Pseudobacteriovorax antillogorgiicola: one gene and its partner. The protein of the gene in region 2 interacts with the protein of the main gene of each other region in a pairwise test. Links are inferred from orthologs where the notes say so. Each region holds a gene or a part of one and is shown on either strand. Other genes may lie near its edges. The genes, in order: rpe and eno.

Region 1 (6,410 bases), on a different replicon or contig from region 2:
GAGGCCACTGTCTTTCGTTACAAAGGCAGGTAAACCGCTCATATTGGGATTGGTTAGTTTCTCAATTCGTCGCTCAGAAATACTACCCAACTCAGCTGAAGCCATGGCTAAAAGATCCATGGCTAAAGCAATCGGTTGACCATGAAAGTTCCCGCCACTGAGAATATCCAGCTCGTCAAAACATAGGGGATTGTCGGTGACAGCATTGAGCTCAATATCAACTTTACTCTTGGCATAAGCGATGCCATCACGACTGGCGCCATGCACCTGCGGAGCACAGCGAAAGCTATAGGGATCTTGCACTTTGCCGCAGTCTTTGTGACTTTCTTGAATTTGATCAGGACCGGAGAACAGATCTCTCACATTCGCCGCCACATCTTGCTGACCGTGCTGAGGACGTACCCGATGAATACGCTCATCAAAGGCCTGCACCGTCCCTCTCAGGGCATCGAGGCTAAGGGCTAAAATGATATCCGCTGCTTTAGCCAGCTCCCGGGCCTCTTCCACAGCAAGAGCTGCAATAACAGTCATAAAGTGAGTGCCGTTGATCAATGAAAGGCCTTCTTTTGCCTGCAGTTGATGGGCTGCAAGGCCAGCGTCCTGAAGGGCCTGACTGGCTTCAATGGCTTTGCCTTCCTGGACTACAAAGCCCTCCCCCATGAGAGTAAGAGCCAGATGAGCCAGAGGCGCCAGATCTCCCGACGCTCCCACGCTACCTTTCTCAGGAATTGCTGGGAGTATATTGTTTTTGTAGCACTCCAAAATGAGGTCCACACACTCCTGGGAAATTCCAGTGTGGCCGAGGTAAAAGGTGTGGGCCCGAAGTACGAGCAAACCGCGACTAATAGAGTCTTCGACATAATTTCCCACCCCACAGGCATGGGACCGAACTAAGTTGCGTTGCAACTCTTCAAGTTGGCTCGTTTCGATCGAAACATCTGCCAAGTAGCCAAAGCCGGTATTAATTCCGTAGTAGGTATCTCCAGAACCAAGAGCTTGATTCACCAAATTTCGGAATTTTTTCAGCCGTTCGCGGGCTTTTTCGGATACTGCTAGATCTTTGCTTTGCTGCTTTGCATACCGAGCGAGTAGCTCGGTATTGAGAGTGTCATCCCCTAAGTGAAACGCCATATGAAACTACCTTTTCGATTGGTATGAAACTCATACCTAGCTATTTTGATTTTTCAAAAGTTCGATTGCGGCCTTGCGGTCACTTGCCCCATAGACCGCTGTTCCCGCAACAAGAACATCAGCACCTGCTTCCACAACAGATCCAACAGTTTCCTTGTTCACACCACCATCAACCTGAATACGCATATCCAGAGAGCGCTTTTCAATTTCATTGCGCAGCCACGAGATTCGTGACAGAGATTCGCGAATAAATTTCTGCCCGCCAAACCCAGGATTCACCGACATCACGTTAATCATTTTCACAAAAGGTAAAAGTGGCTCTAGCAAGCTCAGGCTCGTGCCTGGATTGATTGCTAATCCTGGTTTTGCTCCCGCTTCAGCAATCACTTGAGTCAAACGATGAGCGTGTGTTGCAGCCTCGACATGGAACAAGAGGTAATCTGCTCCGGCCTTAACGTACTCCATCGCCATCTCATCTGGATTCGAGATCATAATGTGAACATCTAGGGGGATTCCGGAAACTTTTTTCAAAGCCTTCACAAACGGAATTCCAAAAGTGAGATTCGGTACAAAGTGCCCATCCATGACATCCACATGATGGAGGTCAGCACCGGCATCCTCAACACTCTTAGATTCTGTTTCAAAATTTAGTGGGTCTGCGGCGAGAAGCGAAGGAGCCACCCAGATGTCCTGTGCACTCATTCTTCAACCTCCGTATTCATCAGTCTCTGACGCTTGAGCACCTTCTTTCGCACCATGGTAGATTTGAGACGACTCATTCGATTGATGAAGACTATGCCATCAATGTGATCGATTTCATGCTGCAAGCAAACAGCAAATAATCCGTTCGCATGAACTTCGAACGTTTCACCATTTTCATCTTGAGCTGTTACCCAAATTTCTTCGGCACGGTCCACAAACTCAAAGACTTCAGGGAAGCTCAAGCAACCTTCTTGCCAGCGAAACTTACCCTTCTTTTTGGTGATCACAGGATTGACAAATGTCCAGCGCTTATCGTGCCAGTGCTCTTTCTTTTCTTCTTGTTCAGCGTATTTATTTTCGGTCCAAGGAATGCAAATGGTCAAAATTCTTTTGGCGACATTAACCTGATTAGCGGCAAGACCGATACCACCAGCTTCATCCATGGTTTCATGCATGTCGGCGACAAATTTTTTGAGATCCTCATCGAACTCTTTGACCTCTTCTGACTTTGTTTCGAGGACTTTTGCGGGCCACTCAACCACTTTGAGGACGCTCATAAACTCTCCTGGTTGTTGAAGGACATTAGCTCCGTGACTCTCGCCACGTAGGAATTCGCAGCAATATATCACACAGAATCTGTCCTGTCATACAGGAGGTATACACCTAATTTTTATTGGATTATCAATAACTTGCTTCGTTATCGTCGGGGGCAGACAGTTCCGCGAATGTGATTCGAGCAGTTTCGTAAACACGAACCCAGAGATCTTCAAGCTCTTCGTCCAAAGCCCTTACAATGTCATTCTGGATTATAGTTTCGTGAGCGTATGAGAAAAGAGTGCGCCCGTCATAGTTGATCGAGAGCACGAACACCCAAAACACGGCTGTTAAGAGGTGGGTTCCGATCCAACGGAGAATTGCACTCATAAATAAATGTTCCTAACTTGCTAGACCTTTGTCTCTGGACTCCGGCACGCTCCTAAATGACGCACCAGATTTATTCATCGACCCGAAAAGGATCTTGAAAACCTCATTATAGTCCGTGACGAAGTGTACTTTCAAGTTACGTTTTAAAGACGCAGGTAATTCGCTATAGTTAGGTTTATTTTTCATGGGAACTACTACTTCCTTCATGCCCTCTCGCTGGGCAGCCAGTAGCTTCTCACGCAATCCTCCAATCGCAAGGACCTTACCGTGGATCGTGATCTCCCCCGTCATTGCGACCTTCTCTTTCGGTTCCTTACCACCTAAAGCTGATAGGATCGAGGTTGCCATTGCGATTCCAGCTGATGGACCATCTTTAGGGACAGCACCCGCTGGCACATGGACATGAAGCTCGCACTCTTCAAGGATCGAAACATCCACGCCAAACTCCTCGCTCTGAGCGCGAATAAAGCTAAGGGCTGCCTGAGCAGACTCCTTCATCACATCTCCAAGTTTTCCAGTCAAAACCAGCCGAGGCTTACCACTACGGATCAGGCTAGACTCAATTGCCATGACTTCACCACCATATTGGGTATAGGCAAGGCCTAGAGAAACCCCGATCTGGGCATTTTCATGGTAGAAGTTATCGCCAAATTTCTCTGCACCCAGGTGCTTCTGCACCAAAGTTGGGGTTAACTTAACCCTCGGCATGTCCGTTCGCTCTTTTTCTTCGACCTCTGCGTACTTCCGCGCAACCTTACGGCAGATCGATGCGATCTTCTTCTCAAGCCCACGCAAGCCACTTTCCCTCGTGTAGCCATTGATGATAGCCGAAACCGAGTTCTTGGAAAAACTGAGTTTCTCTTTATCGAGGCCAGCTTCCTTGATTTGCTTAGGAATCAAGTATTGGTTGGCAATATTAACTTTTTCCTCTTCGGAGTAGCCCGATACTTCAATGATTTCAAGACGGTCGCGCAGGGGAGCTGGAATTGTATCTAAGGTGTTCGCATTGGCAATGAAAACAACATCAGAAAGATCAAAGGGAATTCCCAGATAATGGTCAACGAATTTCTTATTTTGCTCGGGATCAAGGACTTCGAGTAAGGCAGAGGATGGGTCACCACGATGATCGGACGCTAACTTATCAATCTCATCAAGCATGATCACCGGATTGGACGAACCAGATGATTTTATCGCGCTCATGATACGACCAGGGTAGGCCCCCACGTAAGTCTTTCGATGCCCTCGAATATCAGCTTCGTCACGCACGCCACCCAGGGCAATCCGTTGAAATTCCCGACCGAGAGATCGTGCAATCGAACGCCCTAGACTTGTTTTCCCCACACCTGGAGGGCCAAAGAAGCAGATGATGGGGCTTTTTGCGTTGGGATTGAGACTTTTGACAGCCAGGTGTTCAATGATTCGATCCTTAACTTTTTCCAATCCATAGTGATCTTCATCTAGAATCTGTTTCGCATGTCGAATATCAAGATTGTCTCTGGATTTCTTTCCCCAAGGCATGGCCAATAGAGTTTCTACATGGGTTCGGGTTAAAGCTGCTTCGCTCGTGTCTTGATGCATGCGCTCAAGGCGCTTCAATTGACGGGCAACTTCTTCTTTTGCTTCCTTATTCAATGGCAGTTCTTCAAGTTTCTGCCAAAATTGGTCAAGTTCGTCCTTGCCGTCGGTATCGCCAAGCTCAGATTTAATCGCTCGCATCTGTTCACGGAGGTAATGCTCTCGCTGCATGCGGCCAATCTCATCCTTGGCATGGGACTGAATGCGTACCTGCATTTGATAAACTTCGATTTCCCGGGAAAGGCAGGTGTAGACTTTATTAAGGCGGTCGACCGGATTGTTGACCGCCAATATTGATTGGGCTTCGTTTACCTTTAAGCCTAAATTTGAAGCGACAAGATCTGCTAGTCTCCCTGGCTCTGAAACGTCTTCTAAAATCATCAAAATGTCTGGAGAGAGAACTTTACCAAGACTGACAACTTTTTCTAGATTCTCTCTTACTGCACGAACTAAGGCTTCCACTTCGCTAGAGCTATTCATGAGCGTTGGATCTTGGACATTAATGAGGGCAACCTTAGGATATGGCTCGGTTTCCAACAGCTCTTGCACAACCGCTTTATGAAGCCCTTGCACAAGAACCTTCATGCGCCCATCAGGAAGCTTTCGAGTTCTCATGATCGAACAAACAGTTCCTATATCGTAGACATCGAAAGGAGCGTCCAACTTTGACTCCAGTCCCTCACCATCTTGTCCCATGACTTGAAAGGCCGAGAGGAAGATCTTACGCTCGCCTTCGAGAGCACTCTCTACAGCGTTGATACAAAGATCTTCGTTGATGAAGACTGGAACGATCATGTTAGGAAAGACGACAATATCCTTCAGCGGCAGCAGTGGCAACTCAGCGTTGACAACAGTTAGCTTTCCATCGATTCCTTGGGTCATTGACTCACTCCCTGAGTTATAGGTCTAGCAGGATCTTTCAACTTAAGTTCGGAACTAAATCGAGAAACCTTGAGACCTGGCAAAGAAGTCACTTTTCTATAATTTCCAAAACAAACGTTTTTCTTAGGCGTATCGGATAGTCACGTGGAGGTGGCCGCACTGGCCATGTTCCTTGTCGCCGTAACCATCTAGCGTAATCCTGTGTCCGTTGGGGGTGCCGGGCTTAATTTCGATCTGGTGCTTGATCTTTTCCCGTTTAGACACAGCTTCGTCACCTACTGTCTCGGTGACAGCTCGCGACAGCTCGACTTCCTTTATGCATCCGTGACGAGCTTCTTGGGGGTCAACCTTGAGTGATATTTCTAGGTCGAGGGAGTTGTGGTGATCACACCACTTATCAAATTCAATATCTTCTAGCTCTATCCCAGCGCAGAACTCGTCTAGAGCATCAAAGTCGATTTGGGTGGACTCGGCAAGATCAGAGGGTGATTTTTTCTTATCTCGCCGAGACGCCACGGGCCTTAATCCTTTGTCGCAGGCACGGCAACGCTTACCACCGCCGGCCGGAGAAGCCTTTCATTGAGCATATAGCCCTTTTGAAATACATCTTTGACTCGTTCGGTTTCGACCGACTCATCTTCGATCCGCTGAATGCCTTGGTGAAGGTTAGGATCGAATTCCTCTCCCTGGGATTCAAAGCCTGTCAGACCATGCTTTTCAGCCATATCTGTAAGCTGCTTGAATACCATTTTGACACCCTCTACATAGCTTTGGCTTTCATCACCTTCACCTGTCGCTAGAGCTTTCTCGAAGCTGTCTAACACCGGTAGAAGGTCTTCCAATAGCTTCTCGTTGCCATACTTAGCCAAGTCTGACTTTTCTTTATCATGACGCCTGCGAAGGTTTTCCATATCAGCAACAGTTCGCAGAAACTTATTTTGAAGTTCCTTGTTCTCTGCTTCGAGCTTTTTTACAGTTTCCTGCAAGGACCCCTGCTCAGATGACTCATCTACAACCTCAGCTGTTTGAGCCTTGGCATCCTGGTTGTCACGACTGTCTTCTTGAGCATCGCTATCGTTCGCTGATTTTGGTGCTTGATTTGATTCTTGGTTAACTTCCATACCGCCTAGAAATCCTATAGTTAAACTGCTTCAAAAGGTTTTACATCGCCAGTTTATTCATATCAAGGCTTTCGT
Region 2 (6,370 bases):
CCCGTTTTAACACCGCAAGGCTCACCGTCTTTTACAGCTTGAAGCAAGACTCTCATCAAGTCTAAGCCTTCGAAAACGACATCGATGGTGTCACCCGTGGGGCTGAGCTTGCCTTTGCGAACCAGGTCGAAGAGGTTTTCCATGCGGTGCATCACCCGCTCCAGGGCCTTAAAGCCAAACATTCCGGCGGCCCCTTTCAGGGTGTGAGCACCTCGGAAGATCTCTTCAATAATCTCTTTATTCGTAGGATCTTGCTCCAATTGGATGATCACTTCATCCAGCTTTTCCATGATCTCATCACTGTTGGTGTTGAAATCGTTTACCATATCGGGGTCTGTTTGAAAGTCATTGCGCTCCCACTCATCAATTTCTTCGAACTCACCCGCTGGTTCATTGGCCTCTTCTGGTGCTGATGCGGTTTCAGATTTAACCTCTGGAGCATCATCGTCTTGGCCTCCGAGCTTAGCAAGAAGGGCTTCCGCTTCCTCGTCAGCGGATAGCTCGCTATCATCTTCCATCTGAGCTAAGAGCTTTTGGGCATCATCATCAGACATATCTTGAGAGGCGGGAGCCTCCATTTCCGCTAGGAGTCTTTGGGCTTCGTCATCGGACAGATCTTGACTTGCCTTGGTCTCTGCGGGGCTTTCCATCTCCGCTAGGAGTCGCTGGGCCTCGTCGTCCGATAGATCACCATTAGACGAGTTTTCAGTAGGAGGCTCTTCCATTTCGGCTAAGAGTCTCTGGGCTTCGTCATCGGTGAGTTCGTCGCTTTCACTATCGATGATTTCACCTTGGTCAAAGCTTTTGCTTTCCCCTTGCGCGGCGTCGGCAGCAGCCATCATAGCCATGGCTTCCTCATCACTGAGGGCCTCATCGGCTGGGCCTTCCTGTTCCCGATCAATAATATCTTCAGAATCGTTGCCAGCGATCTCAGCATAGGTTTGCACTCCAGCAGGAGCATCATTGTCACTCATGGCTTTTAGTAGATCTTTGGCTTCGTCGTCACTAAGGTTCTCATCCAAGTCGAAGTCGTCGTCTCCGGGCTGGCGACACCACTCTTTGAGGATATCAAGTAGCTCATGGCACTCGTTGGTAAGGTAGATCGTGTCTTTGTCTGGTTGCGGAGAGTTGTCGCCAGACTGATGAATAGCTGCCAACCGTTCCTGTAGTTGAGGGAGTATTTTCTTAACCATCGATTCGATGGTTGCAACAACCAAGGCGTCCATGCTGGTTTTTTCCATAGTTTACCTCAAATGACCCGGGACAATGTTGCTACAAACTGAAAGTAACTTTCTTCAAGTGCATCAAACTCAAGGGCTCGGTTGCATCCATCACACTGAAACTGGGGTGCGATGGATTTGAGCAGATGATCACGCCATTCACTAGTTTTGATCAATTTATTGACTTCTTTTCCGCACTCACAATAGTAAGGCGCATAAAAGGTATCGACAGTGCCGCTACCGAGAGACTCTGGAACCATGTTGATCTGATCAATCATGGCCACTGAGCACTCTCGGAACGTGGGGGTTCCCATCTTACAAAGGTCGGATATAAAGTGAATCCACTCTCGAATTCCAACAGAGTTGAAGTTTTCAACCCTGCCAAGAACCAGCGAAATTTTCGGACGGGCTATACGTGGAACATCGTTCTGACGAAAGTTTTCATCGACATCGCCATCAAAACTATAGACTACTTCTTGATCAGATTCTTCAATGTTGATCGTGAGATTCGAAAATGAGATCGTCTTCATCGTCTTTTCAACCTAGTTTTTGAATGTACTGCTTTCGTTATCGGACCAGTATTCCATGACTTAAGTAGCTCGTTGGAAACTTCTTTCAGCTATAGAAATTACTTAATTTGGTAATCTGCCGACATTCATTAGAATAGATAGAAAGATTAGAGAGCTATCTTCGGGTAGTGAGAAGATTTGCGAGGGTTCACTGGTAAGTGGAGCTTGCAGGCAGGAATACCCTGCCTGCGGATTTTGGCTTAGCCAAAAACAGCTGATGAGCCAAGCTCTTCTTCGATGCGTAGAAGTTGATTGTACTTACAGATGCGGTCTGTTCGGGACGCTGAACCAGTCTTAATTTGACCGCAGCCAGTCGCCACTGCAAGGTCAGCAATAAACGTGTCTTCAGTTTCACCAGAACGGTGAGAGATCACACTGTTGTAACCATGACGGGTAGCCATCGCGATAGTATCCATGGTTTCAGTCACTGTTCCAATTTGGTTGAGCTTAATCAACACTGCATTGGCTGCGTTCTGCTCGATGCCCTGAGATAGACGATTAACGTTGGTTACGAAAAGGTCGTCACCAACGATCTGAACGTGATCGCCAACCTCATCCGTAAGCATTTTGAAGCCTTCCCAATCATTTTCATCAAGGCCGTCTTCAATTGAAATGATGGGATACTCTTTGGTCAGTTCCGCTAGAAACTTCACCATTTCATCGCGATCCAAAGACTTGCTTTCACCTGCAAGAACGTATTTGCCATCCTTGTAGAATTCGGATGCTGCCACGTCTAGTGCAATGGCGATGTCTTCACCAAGCTTGTAACCAGCACGGGTTACGGCTTCAGATATGATATCCAGAGCTGCTTTGTTAGACTCAAGGTTTGGTGCAAAACCACCCTCATCGCCAACAGCAGTGTTGAGACCTTTTTCCTTGAGAACTTTTTTCAAATTGTGAAAAACTTCCGCACCATACCGGAGACTCTCGCGAAAGGTTGGTGCTCCGAATGGGACGATCATGAACTCTTGAAAATCAACGTTGTTGTCGGCGTGAGCACCACCATTGATGATGTTCATCATCGGTACCGGAAGCTTACTTACGTGGCTACCGCCAAGGTATCGGTAGAGCGGTAGGCCGACTGACTCGGCCGCAGCGCGAGCACAGGCAAGAGATACTCCAAGAATTGCGTTGGCACCGAGGCTTGATTTGTTATCTGTCCCGTCCAGTTCGATGAGCAATTGATCGATTTCCGTTTGGTTGACAATATCCATGCCAAGTAATTTTGGCGCTATTTTGTCTTTAACATTGCCAACAGCCTTCAAGACGCCTTTGCCGAGATATCGCTCGCTATCGCCATCCCTTAACTCGCAAGCTTCGTGCTCACCGGTGGAAGCGCCAGATGGCACCGCTGCACGGCCAAAATAACCTGATTCGGTCATAACTTCGACTTCTACGGTAGGGTTTCCTCTTGAGTCTAGGATTTCCCGAGCATTGACATATGTGATGACGCTCATGATTGGCTCCTTTTTGCCTATAGTTCCATTCTAGTCGGGGCTATTCTGCGGTTTTCTAGGGTGAAACGCAAGGCTTTGGTGATTGTATTTGTAGCTAAGTGTGCTAATGTCCATCCTCTATGTCATTTAATGATTAAAGGGTCGTCGAATCCTAGCAATAAACAGACGAGGATATTTCTATGGAGAATTTGATTGGGTCGCTCGATCAGTGTTTGCCACCGGCATATGATTGGTTGAGCAAGTTGGTGGTCGAGGCGGCCGATGGGCTGGCGAAAGACGCTTGGAACGTGATTCCTGTTGCCAAGGAAAAGGATAAACTTTCATTGCTAGCGAAAGATGCCAGCAGTATCGAAAGCAAAGTTCAGGAGCAGATCAAAGCCTTAGCTTGGCAAGTAAGCGACAAGCCACAGCGTGTTGTGATTGATGGCATCCCCTTGCTGCTTGTCGCCAAACCCAAGATCAAAACAAATCCATTGCAAGTGTCTCGTCAACTCGGTTTTGATGTTGCCGCAAGTTTGGTAAAAGCCGAGAACAAGAATATTGTTGTCGGTGCGATGGATGGGGATCTCACTGTCGAAGATATTTTCGAAGGAATCTGTCTTGGCTTCGATGATCGTGCTGCATTTAAAAGCAAGCGAAACAGCTTATTTCCAACCAGTATGAAGGTGGTTAAAGCATCGCTCACTGCCGCTAAAGATCGGGTTGAAGTTGCTAGATCTCTTGTTTTCGCTAAGTGGCTTCAGGATGCGCCGGCCAATTTTCTGAACTCCGAACAGTTCGCTGACATTGCAGTGAAACACTTTGGTGATAAAGCGAAAGTCACAGTTCTAGGCCGCAAAGAGATGGCTGAAAAAGGAATGGGTTCTTTCTTATCCGTAGCGAAAGGTTCCATCAAAGATCCCAAGCTAGTGACCATTGAAATTGCGGGTAAGGATTCATCAAAGAGTGTTGCATTAGTTGGTAAAGGGGTTACTTTCGATACCGGCGGAATCAACTTGAAACCCTCCCCTGGCCTAGAAGATATGAAGTACGATATGTCGGGTGCGGCCGCAGTTTATGGTGCTGCTCACTACCTTTGTGAAGTTCAGCCCCCCGTGAATGTCGTGTGTGCAATTGGTGCGGTGGAAAATATGCCTTCCGGTGACGCCACAAGACCTGGTGATATTGTCAAGTCTCTGAGCGGTAAGACGATTGAAATTCTTAATACCGATGCCGAAGGTCGCTTGGTTCTGGCTGATGTCTTGACCCATGTGATCGATTCCCATAAGCCAAATCTTGTAATCGATATCGCAACACTTACCGGTGCAGTGCTTTTCGGCCTTGGTCACGCGGGTGCAGCCTACATGACTCCAGAAGACAAGACATCGGACCTGTTGAATCACGTGGGTAAAACTTTTGGTGAAGCACTGTGGCGTTTGCCTCTTTGGCCAGAGCTTGAGGGCGAAGTTCAGTCAGAGCTTGCAGATATTAAGAATCTGCCTAAACCCAATGTCAAGGCAGGTACAATCATGGGTGGTTGGTTCCTTCATGAATTCGTCAAAGATGCTAACTGTCAGTGGGCCCATGTTGACATCGCTGGGACCGCGTGGAACTGTAGCGCAACGGGGTATCACAAGGCCGGTGGCAGTGCCTATGGCGTGAGAACCCTGGTCGGAGCCTGCATGAGCTTCGAAGCCTAATGAGCCAAAGGGGAACAGCGGTTCCCCTTCCTATCAGAGATGTCTTAAATAGGCTTTCCAAGCCTTGCGATCAAGATTACTCACCAGGTTTTCTTCAACGTCTTCAGGTTCAAACCATCGATAGTTTGCAGTATTTTTTTGAGCCCAGGGAAAGATCTGAGCTTGGATCTTGTGCTTGGTGATGGAGTGGCGAATGGTTCCTAAGGATTCGCACGGAGCACGAGGTAGGGTGAAGGGTAACTTGCCGTCCCAAGCGACCTTAGACTGATCTTCAATTGCCGTAGGAAAGCCCCAAGTTCCTTTTAGAAACTTTGAATTCTCCGGTCGCTGAATCAAACCGATTTTTTGGCTCTTGCTCGGAATATAGAGTCTTAATCCCACTGATTCATAGACGATCTTCTGCTTGCTTTGGGGGGCTAGAGTTTGACTGCTGTTGTTTTTCGCGAGGCACACTTTGGCGACAGGGCACTGGCTACAATTCGGGTTTTGCTTGGTGCAAATTGTTTGACCCAGTTCCATTACAGCTTGATTATAATCGCCTGGGTGAGATACAGAGATCAAGCTTTGTCCCAGTTCAAAGAATTTCCGTTTTAGACGTGGTAAATTTGGTATCAGCCGAATGTCAAACAGACGACAGAAAACTCGCTCAACGTTGCCATCAACCACAGGTACAGCATCGTTGAAGCAGATGCTTGCTATAGCAGCTGCGGTATAGTCGCCAACTCCGGGCAACGCTTTCCAGGCCTTAAAGTTCGTTGGCCAAACATCTTCAGGGTGATCATTCAAATGTTGGGCGGCCTGATGTAGCATACGGAATCGTCTGTAATAGCCTAAGCCTCGCGATGCCAAGCGAACTTGGTCTTCGCTGGCATCCGCGAGATGCTTATAGCTAGGAAATGCCTTCAGAAAGCGATCGTATGCTGGGATGACTGCTTTGATCACAGTTTGCTGTAGCATGATCTCGCTAACCCATACCACATAGGGGTCTTGGGTTTGCATCCATACAAGACGCCAAGGTAAAGGCCTCTTGTTTTTTTGATACCAGGATAATAGAGGATCGCGGAATTGCGGTTCAGTAAAGTGAAGAGGAAGGTCCGCGATGTTTTCAATGTGATCGATCATTTAGTCTTTTTAGCAACTTTCTTTTTGGTGGTTTTTTTCACGGTGCTAGTTTTTTTAGCGGCTTTTTTCTTAGCTGTTTTTTTGGCCTTCTTTTTAGCCGCAGCTTTAGCCTTAGTTTTGCTACCGCTGGTAGCGGTTTTGCTAGTGGACCTTTTGGTGCTCTGCTTCTTACTCTTTTTAGCGGCTTTTTTCTTAATGTGAAGCTTCGCAGCAGCTCGCTTTGTTGTGGTTTTTACCTTATCTTCAATGTCGTTTAGGTCGACCCCGTACTTACCAGCATTGGCTTTGAGTTCTTGATAGAACTTGTCGAGTGCTGGTTCAAA

The links.
Region 1: the proteins of eno (region 2) and rpe interact in binary tests that used the Escherichia coli proteins (3 or more experiments, as listed by UniProt). The link is inferred for Pseudobacteriovorax antillogorgiicola from one-to-one orthologs.

The regions. Positions count from the first base shown.
Region 1 is NZ_FWZT01000001.1:271,206-277,615, forward strand. What follows is about bases 1-2,980. They hold rpe (ribulose-phosphate 3-epimerase), read right to left. Parts: upstream 1,834-2,980; coding sequence 1,168-1,833; downstream 1-1,167. Other genes in these bases: hutH (histidine ammonia-lyase), read right to left, coding at 1-1,131; def (peptide deformylase), read right to left, coding at 1,830-2,390; B9N89_RS01430 (hypothetical protein), read right to left, coding at 2,515-2,757; lon (endopeptidase La), read right to left, coding at 2,770-2,980. Also shown: more of lon, read right to left, coding at 2,981-5,214; B9N89_RS01440 (DnaJ C-terminal domain-containing protein), read right to left, coding at 5,338-5,730; nucleotide exchange factor GrpE, read right to left, coding at 5,736-6,335. UniProt on the Escherichia coli protein: Catalyzes the reversible epimerization of D-ribulose 5-phosphate to D-xylulose 5-phosphate.
Region 2 is NZ_FWZT01000005.1:277,368-283,737, reverse strand. Bases 1,119-4,058 are described here. They hold eno (phosphopyruvate hydratase), read right to left. Parts: upstream 3,247-4,058; coding sequence 1,990-3,246; downstream 1,119-1,989. Other genes in these bases: B9N89_RS08990 (leucyl aminopeptidase family protein), read left to right, coding at 3,426-4,058; B9N89_RS09000 (hypothetical protein), read right to left, coding at 1,250-1,750; B9N89_RS09005 (chemotaxis protein CheA), read right to left, coding at 1,119-1,241. Outside these bases: more of B9N89_RS09005, read right to left, coding at 1-1,118; more of B9N89_RS08990, read left to right, coding at 4,059-4,925; B9N89_RS08985 (A/G-specific adenine glycosylase), read right to left, coding at 4,959-6,047; B9N89_RS08980 (hypothetical protein), read right to left, coding at 6,044-6,370. UniProt on the Escherichia coli protein: Catalyzes the reversible conversion of 2-phosphoglycerate (2-PG) into phosphoenolpyruvate (PEP). It is essential for the degradation of carbohydrates via glycolysis.